3 regions of the Dermacoccus sp. 147Ba genome follow, and region 2 is predicted to be linked to each of the others. Evidence: predicted binding sites of a transcription regulator. Region 2 holds the regulator's gene; each other region holds the start of a gene.
What was found. The regulator HrcA, encoded in region 2, represses chaperone genes, less so after heat shock. The targets are predictions, from matches to a motif close to TTNGCACTCGNNNNNNNCGAGTGCNAA.
Positions count from the first base shown of each region.

Region 1: groES (co-chaperone GroES) is a predicted target of HrcA. The motif match lies at 2,525-2,551, and genes of this name have one in related genera.
Region 3: groL (chaperonin GroEL) is a predicted target of HrcA. The motif match lies at 1,992-2,018, and genes of this name have one in related genera.

Region 1 is NZ_SEHL01000004.1:272,314-276,591, reverse strand. It holds gene EVU97_RS07550 (glycoside hydrolase family 3 protein) at 1-1,071, shown strand, start outside; gene EVU97_RS07545 (class I SAM-dependent methyltransferase) at 1,171-2,448, opposite strand; gene groES (co-chaperone GroES) at 2,736-3,029, shown strand; gene groL (chaperonin GroEL) at 3,174-4,278, shown strand, end outside.
Region 2 is NZ_SEHL01000006.1:130,054-134,331, forward strand. It holds gene EVU97_RS09515 (DUF4870 domain-containing protein) at 1-283, opposite strand, end outside; gene EVU97_RS09520 (DUF3097 domain-containing protein) at 405-1,286, opposite strand; gene EVU97_RS09525 (LuxR C-terminal-related transcriptional regulator) at 1,364-1,540, opposite strand; gene EVU97_RS09530 (sensor domain-containing protein) at 1,558-1,944, opposite strand; gene hrcA (heat-inducible transcriptional repressor HrcA) at 2,130-3,155, shown strand; gene dnaJ (molecular chaperone DnaJ) at 3,200-4,278, shown strand, end outside.
Region 3 is NZ_SEHL01000007.1:84,758-89,035, reverse strand. It holds gene groL (chaperonin GroEL) at 199-1,836, opposite strand; gene EVU97_RS10425 (DUF3263 domain-containing protein) at 2,081-2,359, opposite strand; gene EVU97_RS10420 (uracil-DNA glycosylase) at 2,560-3,234, shown strand; gene EVU97_RS10415 (SGNH/GDSL hydrolase family protein) at 3,231-4,103, shown strand; gene modA (molybdate ABC transporter substrate-binding protein) at 4,100-4,278, shown strand, end outside.

The DNA.
Region 1 (4,278 bases), on a different contig from region 2:
TCGCCGGGCAGCGACCCGCAGCGCGTCTCGCGCGCGGTGAACGGGCAGGTCAAGGGCTTCCAGGAGGCCGGTCTCGTGCCGGTCATCAAGCACTTCCCGGGCCACGGCTCGGTGACGACGGACACCCACGTCGACTACGCGGTGCAGTCGCAGCCGGTCTCGGCGCTCACCAAGCGCGACTGGGTGCCGTTTGCCAACGCCGTGAAGGCGGGGGCGCCCGCCGTCATGACGGCGCACATCGTGCTCAAGGACATCGACCCGAACGTGCCCTCGACCCTGTCCAACAAGGTGCTCACGGGCGAACTGCGCGACAAGCTCAGCTTCAAGGGCCTCGTCGTCACCGACGGCATGAACATGGGCGCCATCGTGAAGAAGTTCGACAAGGGCGGTGCCGCAGCCGTTTCCGCGCTCAAGGCGGGCGCCGACGTCGTGCTCATGCCGGCCAACGCCACCGCGTCGGTCGCAGCCATCGAGAAGGCCGTGGCCTCGGGTGAGCTGACGCGCGAACGGCTCGTGGAATCGGCTGCCCGTATCGTCGCGACGACGCGGCACCAGCAGGTCAAGGCTCCGGCGACGAACGTCGTCGGCGCGCACGGCAAGGACGCCGAGCAGTTCGCGCGAGAGTCGATCACCCAGCTCGGTGGCTCATGCGACAAGCCGCTCGTCGGCAAGAGCGTCCGCCTCGACGGCGGATCGACCTCCGACCGCGCGGAACTGACGAAGGCCCTCACGGCCCGCGGCATCACGGTCGGCTCGTCCGGCACACGCGTCTCGCTCATCGCCGGTGGGTCGTACAACGCAGGTAAGGCGTCGGCCGACGGCGGCTCGGAAGCCGATTCCGCTGGTGGTTCGGGTGCCGGTTCCTCGACGAAGGCCGGCGTTCAGGTCGCGCTCGACACCCCGTACGTCCTCGCCTCGCGACCGGCCGGAGCCGTCGGTCTCGCGACGTACGGCAACACGCCGTCGACGTTCGCGGCGCTCGCGGACATCCTTGCGGGCAAGGCCAAGGCGGGCGGCACGCTGCCGGTTGCCGTCGGTGACAACAAGGTGGGCGACTCGGCCTGTTCGTGACTTCGCGCGCTGTTTGAAGCTCCAGCCCCTTGAGTCAGGGGGGCGGGTTCAGTTCGGGGGCAGCGGCGGTCGTCCAGGTGCGACCTGTGGCAGGTCAGGTCAGGCAGGCTCCACGACGAGGGCAGCACGCTCGCCGTCGAGGTTGACGAGCACGACTGTCATGGCCCGGGAGCCCTTGAGCTTCAGTTGGCGACGCAGGGCGTCGGCGTCGAGGTCGACGTCGCGCTTCTTGATCGTGAGGCGTCCGACGTCGTGCGTGCGCAGGTAGGAGCGGAGTGTTTTGACGTGCAGCGGAACGGCGTCGAGCACCCGGTATGCGCGCCCGAGAAGACCGATGTCGGTGAGCGCGTCGGCGGTGACGTACCCGTACCCGGCCGTGAACTCGCGCCCGTCGACGGCGTTGAGCAACGCGCCGACGAGACCGCTACGCGTTAACGCTTTGTCGGCCTCGTAGAAGAAGGCGCCGAGGTCGGCGCGACGCGCGAGGGCCCCCGAGGCGTCGGCAGCGTCGGGCCTCGTGACGTGGCGAAGCTCGACGCTGTCGCCGCTGCTGTCTGCGTTGGCGGAACCGTCGGCGCGCTTGTCGGTCGGCCGCACGATCGTCGCCGTCGTGCCTTCGTCGCGAACGGCCTGGCCCCACCAAAGCGTCGCTTCGACGAGGTCGCCGGCGTACGAGACGAACTCCGCCTCGCAGTCGGGCGGGATGTCGCCGTGCGCGAGGCCGGGGGAGAGTTTGGCGCCGGCAGCCGGGGCATCAGCGGCGAGTTGCTGGACGAGTTCCCAGTCGGGCGAGAGCGCGGCCAGGGAGAAGGTTCGCTTGGTTCGGCCGTGGATGTCGGCAACGCCCGGGATGCGCCGGGCAGGGTCGAACCACCACGCGGCGTCCGGGGCTTCCCGGCGGAGTTCGGGTGCGAGGTCTTCGAGCAACCCCGTCTCCACGCGTGAGGCGGGGTAGGGCGCCAGGTTGTGGCGAGCGAGTTCGGCCGTCGTCGGGTCGGCTTCCACGGCAATGACGTCGAGGCCGGCACGAGCAAAACCGACGGCGTCCGCGCCGATGCCACACCCGCCGTCGACCACGCGTGAGGCGCCGGACGACCGCAGACGCTCGGCGTGCAGAGCCGCCACGGCCGAGCGAGTGGCCTGCTCGAGGGCGTCCGGGGTGAAGAACATCAGCTCGGCATTCGCGCCGAACTTCGTGACGGCCTTCGCTCGCAATCGGCTCTGCGTCAGCGCGGCGGCGACGAGTTCGGGGGAGTAGCCCCGATCCCGCAATCGGGAGGTGAGCGCGACGGCGTTCTTCTCGTCGTAGGGCGGCAGCGATGCGAGCAGTTCACGACCCTCGTCGGACATGAGAGCGTGCGCGGCGGCGGCATCCATGGGCTCATTCTTTCAGGCGAACTTCCAACCAAGAGCCGCCCCGCCTGTGCGCCCTGAGCGAACGCCGACCCTCCACCTGGCACTCGGCTTGACCGAGTGCTAAGCGAGCAATAAATTCGGAGTTAGCACTCACCCCTGGGTAAGTGCCAGCGAGCACGTCACCTCGACCCCCGCGACGGCGAGGCGGCACTGCGCGCTGTCATGCCACGCCACGTGGCGTGGGCAGGGGTGGACAAGCATCCGTCACGTCCGCTCGAGCGGACCGTCGCAACAAGGAAGGTGCCACCGTGTCGGTGAACATCAAGCCGCTGGAAGACCGCATCGTCGTCAAGTCCGTCGAGGCCGAGCAGACCACCGCGTCCGGCCTCGTCATCCCGGACACCGCCAAGGAGAAGCCCCAGGAGGGCGAGGTCATCGCCGTGGGCCCGGGTCGCGTGGACGACAACGGCAACCGCGTTCCGGTCGACGTCGCTGTGGGCGACAAGGTCATCTACTCGAAGTACGGCGGCACCGAGGTCAAGTTCGGTGGTGAGGAGTTCCTCATCCTCTCCGCCCGCGACGTGCTCGCCGTCGTCGCCTGACGATCCCACTCCGTGCGCGCATGCCCCGGCCGTGGCCCACGTCGGCCCGCCGGGGCATTGCGTTCCCTCCAGTCGCGCGTGAACTCACGCAGCAGGCTCCCGTTCCACGCCGCCTCGCGCGGCATCAACCAGAGAGGTTGAATCATGGCCAAGACCCTCGAATTCAACGACGACGCGCGTAAGTCGCTCGAGCGCGGTGTCGACGCGCTCGCCAACGCCGTCAAGGTGACCCTCGGCCCGAAGGGCCGCAACGTCGTCATCGACAAGTCCTGGGGCGCCCCCACCATCACGAACGACGGTGTCACCATCGCCCGTGAGGTCGAGCTCGAAGACCCGTACGAGAACCTCGGCGCACAGCTCGCCAAGGAGGTCGCCACCAAGACGAACGACGTCGCCGGTGACGGCACGACGACCGCCACGGTTCTCGCCCAGGCCCTCGTCAAGGAAGGCCTGCGCAACGTTGCCGCTGGCGCGGCCCCGGCCGGCCTGAAGCGCGGTATCGACAAGGCCGTCACCGCCATCAACGACCAGCTGCTCGCCAACGCGCGCCCGGTCGACGGCAAGGACGATTACGCCAAGGTCGCTTCGCTCTCCGCCCAGGACGCCACCATCGGTGGCCTCATCGGTGAGGCGTTCGACAAGGTCGGCAAGGACGGCGTCATCACGGTCGAGGAGTCCTCCACCGCCGAGACGAAGCTCGAGTACACCGAGGGCATGCAGTTCGACAAGGGCTACCTCTCGCCGTACTTCGTCACCGACCCCGAGCGCATGGAGGCCGTCCTCGAGGACGCCTACATCCTCATCAACCAGGGCAAGATCTCGAACGTGCAGGACCTCCTGCCCGTCCTCGAGAAGGTCGTCCAGTCCGGCAAGCCGCTGCTCATCATCGCCGAGGACATCGAGGGCGAAGCCCTTTCAACGCTCGTCGTGAACAAGATCCGCGGCACGTTCAACGTCGTCGCCGTCAAGGCCCCCGGCTTCGGTGACCGCCGCAAGGCCATGCTGCAGGACATCGCCATCCTCACCGGCGGCCAGGTCATCGCCGAGGAGGTCGGCCTCAAGCTCGAGGCCGCCGACCTCGACGTCCTCGGCCAGGCTCGCCGCATCCAGGTGACGAAGGATTCCACGACGATCATCGACGGCGCCGGCCAGGGCGACGCAGTCGAGGGCCGCGTCAAGGAGCTCAAGGCCGAGATCGAGCGCACGGACTCCGACTGGGACCGCGAGAAGCTCCAGGAGCGTCTTGCGA
Region 2 (4,278 bases):
ACCAGGAGAGGTTGAAGTTGAACGCCCCGGCGGCGGCTTCACGCACGGCGGGTGACTTGTCCTTGTAGATGAACCACACGATGAGCGGGCCGAGCAGGCTGAGCGAACCGGCCGACACGACGGCCGCGACGAGGGCGGAAAGGTGGGCGACGACGGCGGCGCCCGTCTCGTCGGAGCTCAACTGGCGGGGCGTGACGCCCGCCTCGGTGGGCCGACCGTTGGGGTAGGCGTCGCCGTTGTGGCTCCACTGGGGGTCGGGGGTGGGGTAGGGCTGCTGGCTCATGGTGTCCTCACGACCTCGGCTGCGTTGGTGAACATCGTTCCAACCTCAACGATGCCCTCCTCATTCCGTCGGCGCCATCCTGGGTGACCCTGGTTCGCCCCTGAGGCTGGGGCTCAGGGCGTCACTGCTGCTCGGGGTCGGTGACGAAGTCGATGAGTTCCTCGACACGTCCGAGCAGTTCCGGCTGCAGGTCGGCGTAGGTGCGCACTGTGCCGAGGATCTGCTTCCAGCCGCGCGCGACGTCGGCCTGGCTCTGGTGCGGCCACCCCAGCTCGGCCAGGATGCCGTGCTTCCACGACTGACCCTTGGGGATCGTCGGCCACTTCGACCACCCGAGGCGCTCGGGGCGCACCGACTGCCACACGTCGACGTAGGGGTGGCCGACGATGAGCACGTGATCGCGGGCCTGCGGAAGAGCCTGGGCCTCGGCGACGATGCGGGCCTCCTTCGTGCCGGGCACGAGGTGGTCGACGAGTATGCCGAGGCGGCGCCCCTTCTCGGGGCGGAAGTCGCGGATGACGGCGGCGAGGTCGTCGACGCCTTCGAGGTACTCGACGACGACGCCCTCGATGCGCAGGTCGTCACCCCAGACCTTCTCGACAAGTTCGGCGTCGTGGCGACCCTCGACGAAGATGCGCGAACCGAGGGCCACGCGCGCCTTGGCGTTCGGGACGGCGACCGAACCCGACGCCGTGCGTCCGGCCTGCACCTTGCGCTCGGCGAGCGCGGCAGCGTCCGCCGGACGCGGGGGAGTGAGGATGACGGGTTCACCGTCGATGAGGAAGCCGCCCCCGAGCGCGAAGCCGCGGGTCTTGCCGAAGCGGTCCTCGAGGAAGACGACGTGGGTTCCACCCGACTTCTCGACGCGAACGACGGCACCCACGTAACCGCTCTGGGCGTCCTCGACGACGACATCCCGCTCGGCCGGAACCTCACGGGATCGGCCGCGCTTGGGCGCGCGCCAGTCACCGGAGAGGACGTCGGAGCCGTAGCGGTCGTTCATGGCAGTCAGGGTAGGCAAGCCCGACGCGGCACGGGCGGAGGCGCGCTGGGCGGGCGCAGAAGCGACGCCGCCCACGGTCAGGACGAGCGGAGGAAGGTGAGCACCGCCGCCACTCGACGGTGCTCGTCGCCGACGGTGTGCAGATCGAGCTTGGTGAAGATGCGTTGCACGTGCTTCTCCACGGCGCCCTCCGTGACGACGAGGCGCTTCGCGATGCCTCGGTTCGTCAGACCCTCGGCGATGTGTGAAAACACCTCGTGCTCCCGCGGCGTCAGGGTGTCGAGAACCGATTCCGCCGCGGGTCCTTGAGGGCCTCCCACACGCGCTTGATCGACCATCCGGTCTCCGCCGCCGTCGGGGCATCGGGGAGGGCACGGTCCAGAAGATGGCGCTGCATGGAGCGTTCGGCGTCCGTCATGACGTGAGCGACTCCGAGGCCGCCGAGGACGAGCGGAATGCCGACGAGCACGAACAGCATGCTCAGCCCGCCGGACATGAGGACGGCGAACGCGACGAAGCCCAGCAGGTGGACCCACCAGCCTGCGAACAGGTAGGCGCTGTCGCGCAGTGCCTGGCGTGGGGACCAGCGGAACTCGCGGTCCGTCGCCGAGCCGGCGGCGTTCGTGGGGACAGGGGCTGTGACGTCTGGAGTGCTCATCTCTTCGACGCTATGGAGAGGCACGGGGGCACAACCATCCTGCCTGCAGGCTTCTTGACGGTGGGGAAAACCCGACATGCCGGCCCGACGCGGACGCGACGCCCTGAGCGAACACGCCCGGAAAGATTTGGCACTCGATACCCGTGAGTGCCAACCTTGGAGAAGGTCAAAGGAGGTGTGAAGGCATGAGCAACGAGCGCCGTCTCGAAGTGTTGCGCGCGATCGTGCAGGACTATGTCTCCACGTCCGAGCCGGTCGGCTCCAAGGCCCTCCTCGAACGTCACCAGCTCGGTGTCTCGGCGGCCACGATTCGCAACGACATGGCGGCTCTCGAGGACGAGGGCCTCATCGCTGCGCCGCACACCTCCGCCGGGCGTGTTCCGACCGATGCCGGCTACCGCGTCTTCGTCGACCGCCTCTCTCAGGTGCGGCCGCTCACGCCGAGCCAGCGCCGCGCCATCCAGGCCTTCCTCGCGGAGAGCATCGACCTCGACGACATCGTCGAGCGCACCGCGCGTCTGCTCGCTTCGCTCACCCAGCAGGCCGCCGTCATGCAGTACCCGTCGCTGCGGCGCTCGCGGGTGCGCCACATCGAGTGCCTCGCGATGACGCCGACCCGCGCCATGCTCGTCGTCATCCTCGACTCGGGCCGCATTGAACAGCGCACCGTCGAGTTCGCCCACCCCGTGGCCGAGAGTGACGACTTCGTCGCACGGCTGCGCGGGCGACTCAACGCCGAGACCGACGGCCTTCTTCTCGCGGAGGCGGCCCGCGGCCTGTCGTTGCTGCGCGAAGCGTTCGAGCCCGAGCGGCGCGCTGACGTCGACGCCGTCGTCGAGACGATCACCGCCGTGTTCGGCGAGGAACGTGAGGAGCGTGTCGTGCTCGCCGGTACGGCCAACCTCGCGCGCGCCGGAACAGACGGGCTGCACGTGCAGCCGGTGCTCGACGCGCTCGAGGAGCACCTCGTCATCCTGCGCCTCATGAGCAACCTCGCCGAGGATGCCGAAGCCCACGACCAGGTGACGGTCCGCATCGGCGCGGAGAATCCCCACGAGGGCCTGCACTCGACGTCGCTCGTCACCACCTCCTACGGCCCCGACGCCGTGGCGGCCCTCGGCGTGCTCGGACCCACCCGCATGGACTACCCCCAGACGATGGCGAACGTGCGGGCCGTGGCCCGCTACGTGTCACAGCTCATCGAGAGCTGACGCCCGCACACATCCCTTTCCACCCGCTGACGACAAGGACGTTCGTGAACGACTACTACGCCGAACTCGGCCTCTCCCGCGATGCCTCGAGCGAGGAGATCAAGCGCGCCTACCGCAAGATGGCGCGCAAGCTCCACCCGGACGTCAACCCGTCCGACGAGGCGGCGGATCAGTTCAAGCGCGTCGGTCAGGCCTACGCGGTGCTCGGCGACCCCGAGAAGAAGGCCTCCTACGACCAGGGAGTCGACCCGTACGCGCCCGGCGGCGGTGCGGGTGCCGGCTTCGGCGGCGCCGGTTTCAGCTTCAGCGACATCATGGACGCGTTCTTCACCGGCGGCGCAGCGGGCGCCTCGGGTGGCCCGCGCAGCCGCGTACAACACGGCCAGGACGCCCTGCTGCCGCTCGACATCGAGCTGTCCGACGCCGTCTTCGGCGGCGAGGTCGACCTGACGTTCGACACCGCAGTCGTCTGCACGACGTGCCACGGCGACGGCTCGCGCCCCGGCACCGGCAAGCACACGTGTGACGTGTGTGGTGGCGCCGGTCAGACCCAGCAGGTGCAGCGCAGCTTCCTCGGCCAGGTGCTCACCTCGCGTCCGTGCACGGCGTGCGACGGCTACGGCGACATCATCGACAGCCCCTGCTTCGAGTGCGACGGCAACGGCCGCAAGCGCGACACCCGCACCATCAGCATCAAGGTGCCCGCGGGCGTCGACACCGGCACGCGCATCCAGCTGCGCGGCGAGGGCGAGGTCGGCCACGGCGGCGGCCCCGCCGGCGACCTCTACGTCGAGGTGCGCGTCGCGAAGCACCCCATGTTCCAGCGTCAGGGTGACGACCTGCACTGCTCGCTCGAACTGCCGATGTCGGCCGCGGCACTCGGCGCGTCCCTTCCGCTCGAGACGCTCGACGGCCCGCGCGACATCGACATCCAGGCCGGCACCCAACCGGGCGACGTCGTCACGCTCAAGGGCCTCGGCGTCACGCGCCTGCGTACCGAGAGCCGCGGCGACCTGCTCGTGCACGCCAACGTGCGCACGCCGAGCAAGCTGACGAGCGAGCAGGCCGACCTGCTGCGTCAGTTCGCGGCGTCGCGCGGCGAGGAAACGCCTGCTCCCAAGTT
Region 3 (4,278 bases), on a different contig from region 2:
GAAGCCATTCCTTCTCGGGCTTCTGACACCCGCTCGGCTATGGCCGGGGCTGAGCTCGCTTCGCTCGCCGAGCCCCAAGCTTCGCCTCCCAGGGTCAGAAGCCCATGTCTATCTGGGCTTCTTCCTCGCACTCCGCTACGGCCGAGGGCCGCCCTCGCATTCGCTCGGACGACCCTCAACCTACGCATGCGCGCTTCGTCAGAAGCCCATGCCACCCATGCCGTCCATACCCGCACCGGCGGCGTCGCCGCCGGCGTTCTTCTCGGGCTTGTCGGCGATGACGGCCTCGGTCGTGAGGAACAGCGCCGCGATGGACGCAGCGTTCTCCAGAGCCGAACGCGTCACCTTGGCGGGGTCGATGATGCCCGAGGAGATCATGTCGACGTACTCGCCCGTGGCGGCGTTGAGACCGTGGCCCGGCGTCAGACCGCGCACCTTCTCGACGATGACGCCCGGCTCGAGACCCGCGTTGAGCGAGATCTGCTTGAGCGGAGCCTCAGCGGCGACGCGCACGATGTTCGCACCCGTGGCCTCGTCACCCTCGAGACCGGCGAAGGCCGACTCGGCGTCCTTCGTGGCCTGGATGAGCGCGACGCCACCACCGGCGACGATGCCCTCCTCGACGGCGGCCTTCGCGTTGCGAACGGCGTCCTCGATGCGGTGCTTGCGCTCCTTGAGCTCAACCTCCGTCGCGGCACCAGCCTTGATGACGGCGACGCCACCGGCCAGCTTCGCGAGGCGCTCCTGGAGCTTCTCGCGGTCGTAGTCGGAGTCGGAGTTCTCGATCTCGGCGCGGATCTGAGCAACACGGCCCTTGATCTGCTCGTCGTCGCCGGCGCCCTCGACGATCGTCGTCTCGTCCTTCGTGACGACGACCTTGCGGGCGCGGCCGAGCATGTCGAGCTCGGTGGTCTCGAGCTTGAGGCCGACCTCCTCGGAGATGACCTGGCCGCCCGTGAGGATGGCGATGTCGCCGAGCATGGCCTTGCGGCGGTCACCGAAGCCCGGAGCCTTGACGGCAACGGCCTTGAACGTGCCGCGGATCTTGTTGACCACGAGCGTCGACAGGGCCTCGCCCTCGACGTCCTCGGCGATGATCATGAGGGGCTTGCCCGACTGCATGACCTTCTCGAGAACCGGCAGCAGGTCCTTGATGTTCGAGATCTTCGAGTTGACGACGAGGATGTACGGGTCGTCGAGGACGGCCTCCATACGCTCGGTGTCGGTGACGAAGTAACCCGAGATGTAGCCCTTGTCGAAGCGCATACCCTCGGTGAGCTCGAGGTCGAGGCCGAACGTGTTCGACTCCTCGACGGTGATGACGCCTTCCTTGCCGACCTTGTCCATGGCCTCGGCGATGAGCTCACCGATCTGCGGGTCAGCGGCGGAGATGGACGCGGTAGCAGCGATCTGCTCCTTCGTCTCGATCTCCTTGGCGTGGTCGAGCAGCTGCTTGCTCACGGCGTCGACGGCCTGCTGGATGCCGCGCTTGAGCGCCATCGGGTTGGCGCCGGCCGCAACGTTGCGCAGGCCCTCCTTCACCATGGCCTGCGCGAGGACGGTGGCCGTCGTCGTGCCGTCACCGGCGACGTCGTCGGTCTTCTTGGCGACCTCCTTGACGAGCTCCGCGCCGATCTTCTCGTACGGGTCGTCGAGCTCGATCTCCTTGGCGATGGAGACACCGTCGTTGGTGATCGTGGGTGCGCCCCACTTCTTCTCGAGGACGACGTTGCGGCCCTTGGGGCCGAGCGTCACCTTCACCGCGTCGGCAAGGGTGTTCATGCCGCGCTCGAGGCCGCGACGGGCCTCCTCGTCGAAAGCAATGGTCTTGGCCATGTGCGTGGCTCCTCCACGTGACGTACGTAGTGACCGCACCAGCGCCCGCGACGGACGAGCCCGATCGTTCGCGCGGTCATGTCGCGCGAGCCCCGAACCCTCACTCATGCAGTCAGGTCTTTGTCACTCTCATGTTCAGAGTGCTAAGGCCATGATTAGCACTCGCCCCCTGCGAGTGCAAACGGCGACGGGGCTGCGACCGCCGTGTTCGCTCACAGCGGCAGACGCAGGTCGGGGTGGGCGCTCAGCTCGTGCGACGGCGTGAGGCGCGACGGCGCTGGATGCGCTTGACGAGCAGCGGGTCGGCCGCGAGCGCCTCGGCCGTGTCGGCGAGGGCGTTGAGTTGCTGGTAGTACTGCGTCGCGCTCATGCCGAAGCGCTCCTTGATGGCGGCTTCCTTGGCGCCGGGCAGCTTCCACCACTCGCGCTCGAAGGCGAGCATGGCGCGGTCTCGTTCACTCAGCCCGGGCGCCTCGTCGTCACCGGGGACGCGGGCACCTGCAGGGGTCTCGATGACGGGCATGCGACCAGGGTAGATCGTCGCCTCCTGCCCGCCCGAACACCAGGGCCAGAACAAAGGCGCGTGGATGGCGGGTTTGGCTGAAGATGACGCCGACGTCGCGCGCATCTTCACCCAAACCGACCATCCACGTGCAAGACGCTCGAGCCTCCGGCCCGTTCGGAGCACGCCGCGGTGAATCGACTCGCGATAGATTTGGCGGCATGCCGCAGCCGTATGACGAACTCGTACATCCCAGCTGGGTGGAACCCCTCGCGCCGGTCGCCGACCACATCGCCACTGCCGGGCAGTTCCTGCGCGACGAAGTGGCCGCCGGGCGCGGGTACCTGCCGGCGGGCGAGAACGTCCTGCGAGCGTTCACCCAGCCGTTCGAGGACGTGCGCGTCCTCATCGTCGGCCAGGACCCGTACCCGACGCCGGGGCACCCGATCGGGCTTAGCTTCGCCGTCGATGCGCACGTCCGCCCGATCCCGCGCAGCCTGCAGAACATCTACGCGGAACTCAAGGACGACCTCGGCATCGAGCCGCCGGAACACGGTGACCTGAGCGCGTGGACCGACCAGGGCGTGCTCCTGCTCAACCGCTGCCTCACCGTTCAGCCCGGCAAGCCCGCAAGCCACCTTGGTCACGGCTGGGAGAACGTCACGGCGCAGGCCATCACGGCGCTCGTCGAGCGCAAGCAGCCCCTCGTCGCCATCCTCTGGGGTCGCGACGCCCGCTCACTCGCCCCGCACCTCGGCGACACCCCGACCGTCGAATCCGCGCATCCCTCACCGCTTTCCGCGCGCAGCGGCTTCTTCGGCAGCAAGCCCTTCAGCCGCACGAACGAGCTGTTGGAGCAGCTCGGAACCCACACGATCGATTGGCGTATTGCATGACGAACGACCTCCCCGCACCCGGGGCTCAGGCATCCGAACAGACGCACCACGGTCTGCTCTGGCACCGGTACGTCGCCATCGGTGACTCCTTCACCGAGGGCATGAGCGACCACGACCCCCGCGAGGACGACGCCTACCTCGGGTGGGCTGATCGCCTCGCCGTCGACATCGCGATGCAGCAGGAGGAGCGGGGCGCGAAGCTCGAGTACGCCAACCTCGCGGTGCGCGGCAGACTACTCGCGGACGTCATCGGCCCCCAGCTCGACGCGGCCCTCGCGATGAAGCCCGACCTCGTGAGCATGGTGGGTGGCGGCAACGACATCATGCGCCCGTCGGTCAACCTCGACGATCTCGCGGCCGGCATCGAGGACGCCGTCGTCCGCCTCAAGGAGGCCGGCTCCGACGTCCTGCTGGCGACGCTCGTCAACCCCGCCGCGTCGAAGATCATGACGCGCCTGCGCCCGCGCATCACGTGGCACCTTGCGAACCTGTGGGGTATCGCGCAGCGGCACGACTGCTACGTGCTCGATCTGTGGTCGATGACCCCCCTGCGCGATCCGCGCATGTGGTCCGTCGACCGTCTGCACCTTTCCGCCGAAGGCCACAAGCGCGTCGCGCAGCAGGCGGCATGGACGCTCGGGCTTCCGACGACCGGCGAGTGGCTCGCCCACCTGCCGGCGCAGGCTCCGAAGCCGGTGCGCCAGCGCGTCGCCGAGGACGCCGAGTGGGCGCGTCAGTACCTCGCGCCGTGGGTGGAACGTCGTATCAAGGGCACGAGTTCCGGTGACGGTCGCCTCCCGAAGCGTCCCGAACTCACGCCCGTGGATCTTCTGACGGCCCGCTCGTTGATGGTCGACGACGAGGCGTGACGGCACGGGCATGGCGCCTCATGAGTGTGCCGGTTGCAGCAGCGCTCGCCATGGGTGCCGGCGGCTGCCGTGCGTCGGAGGGCGACGACAAGACCGTCACGGTGCTTGCCGCCGCGTCGCTCACGGAGTCGTTCACGACGTTGGCGCGCGCCTACGAGAAGGCTCACCCCGGCAC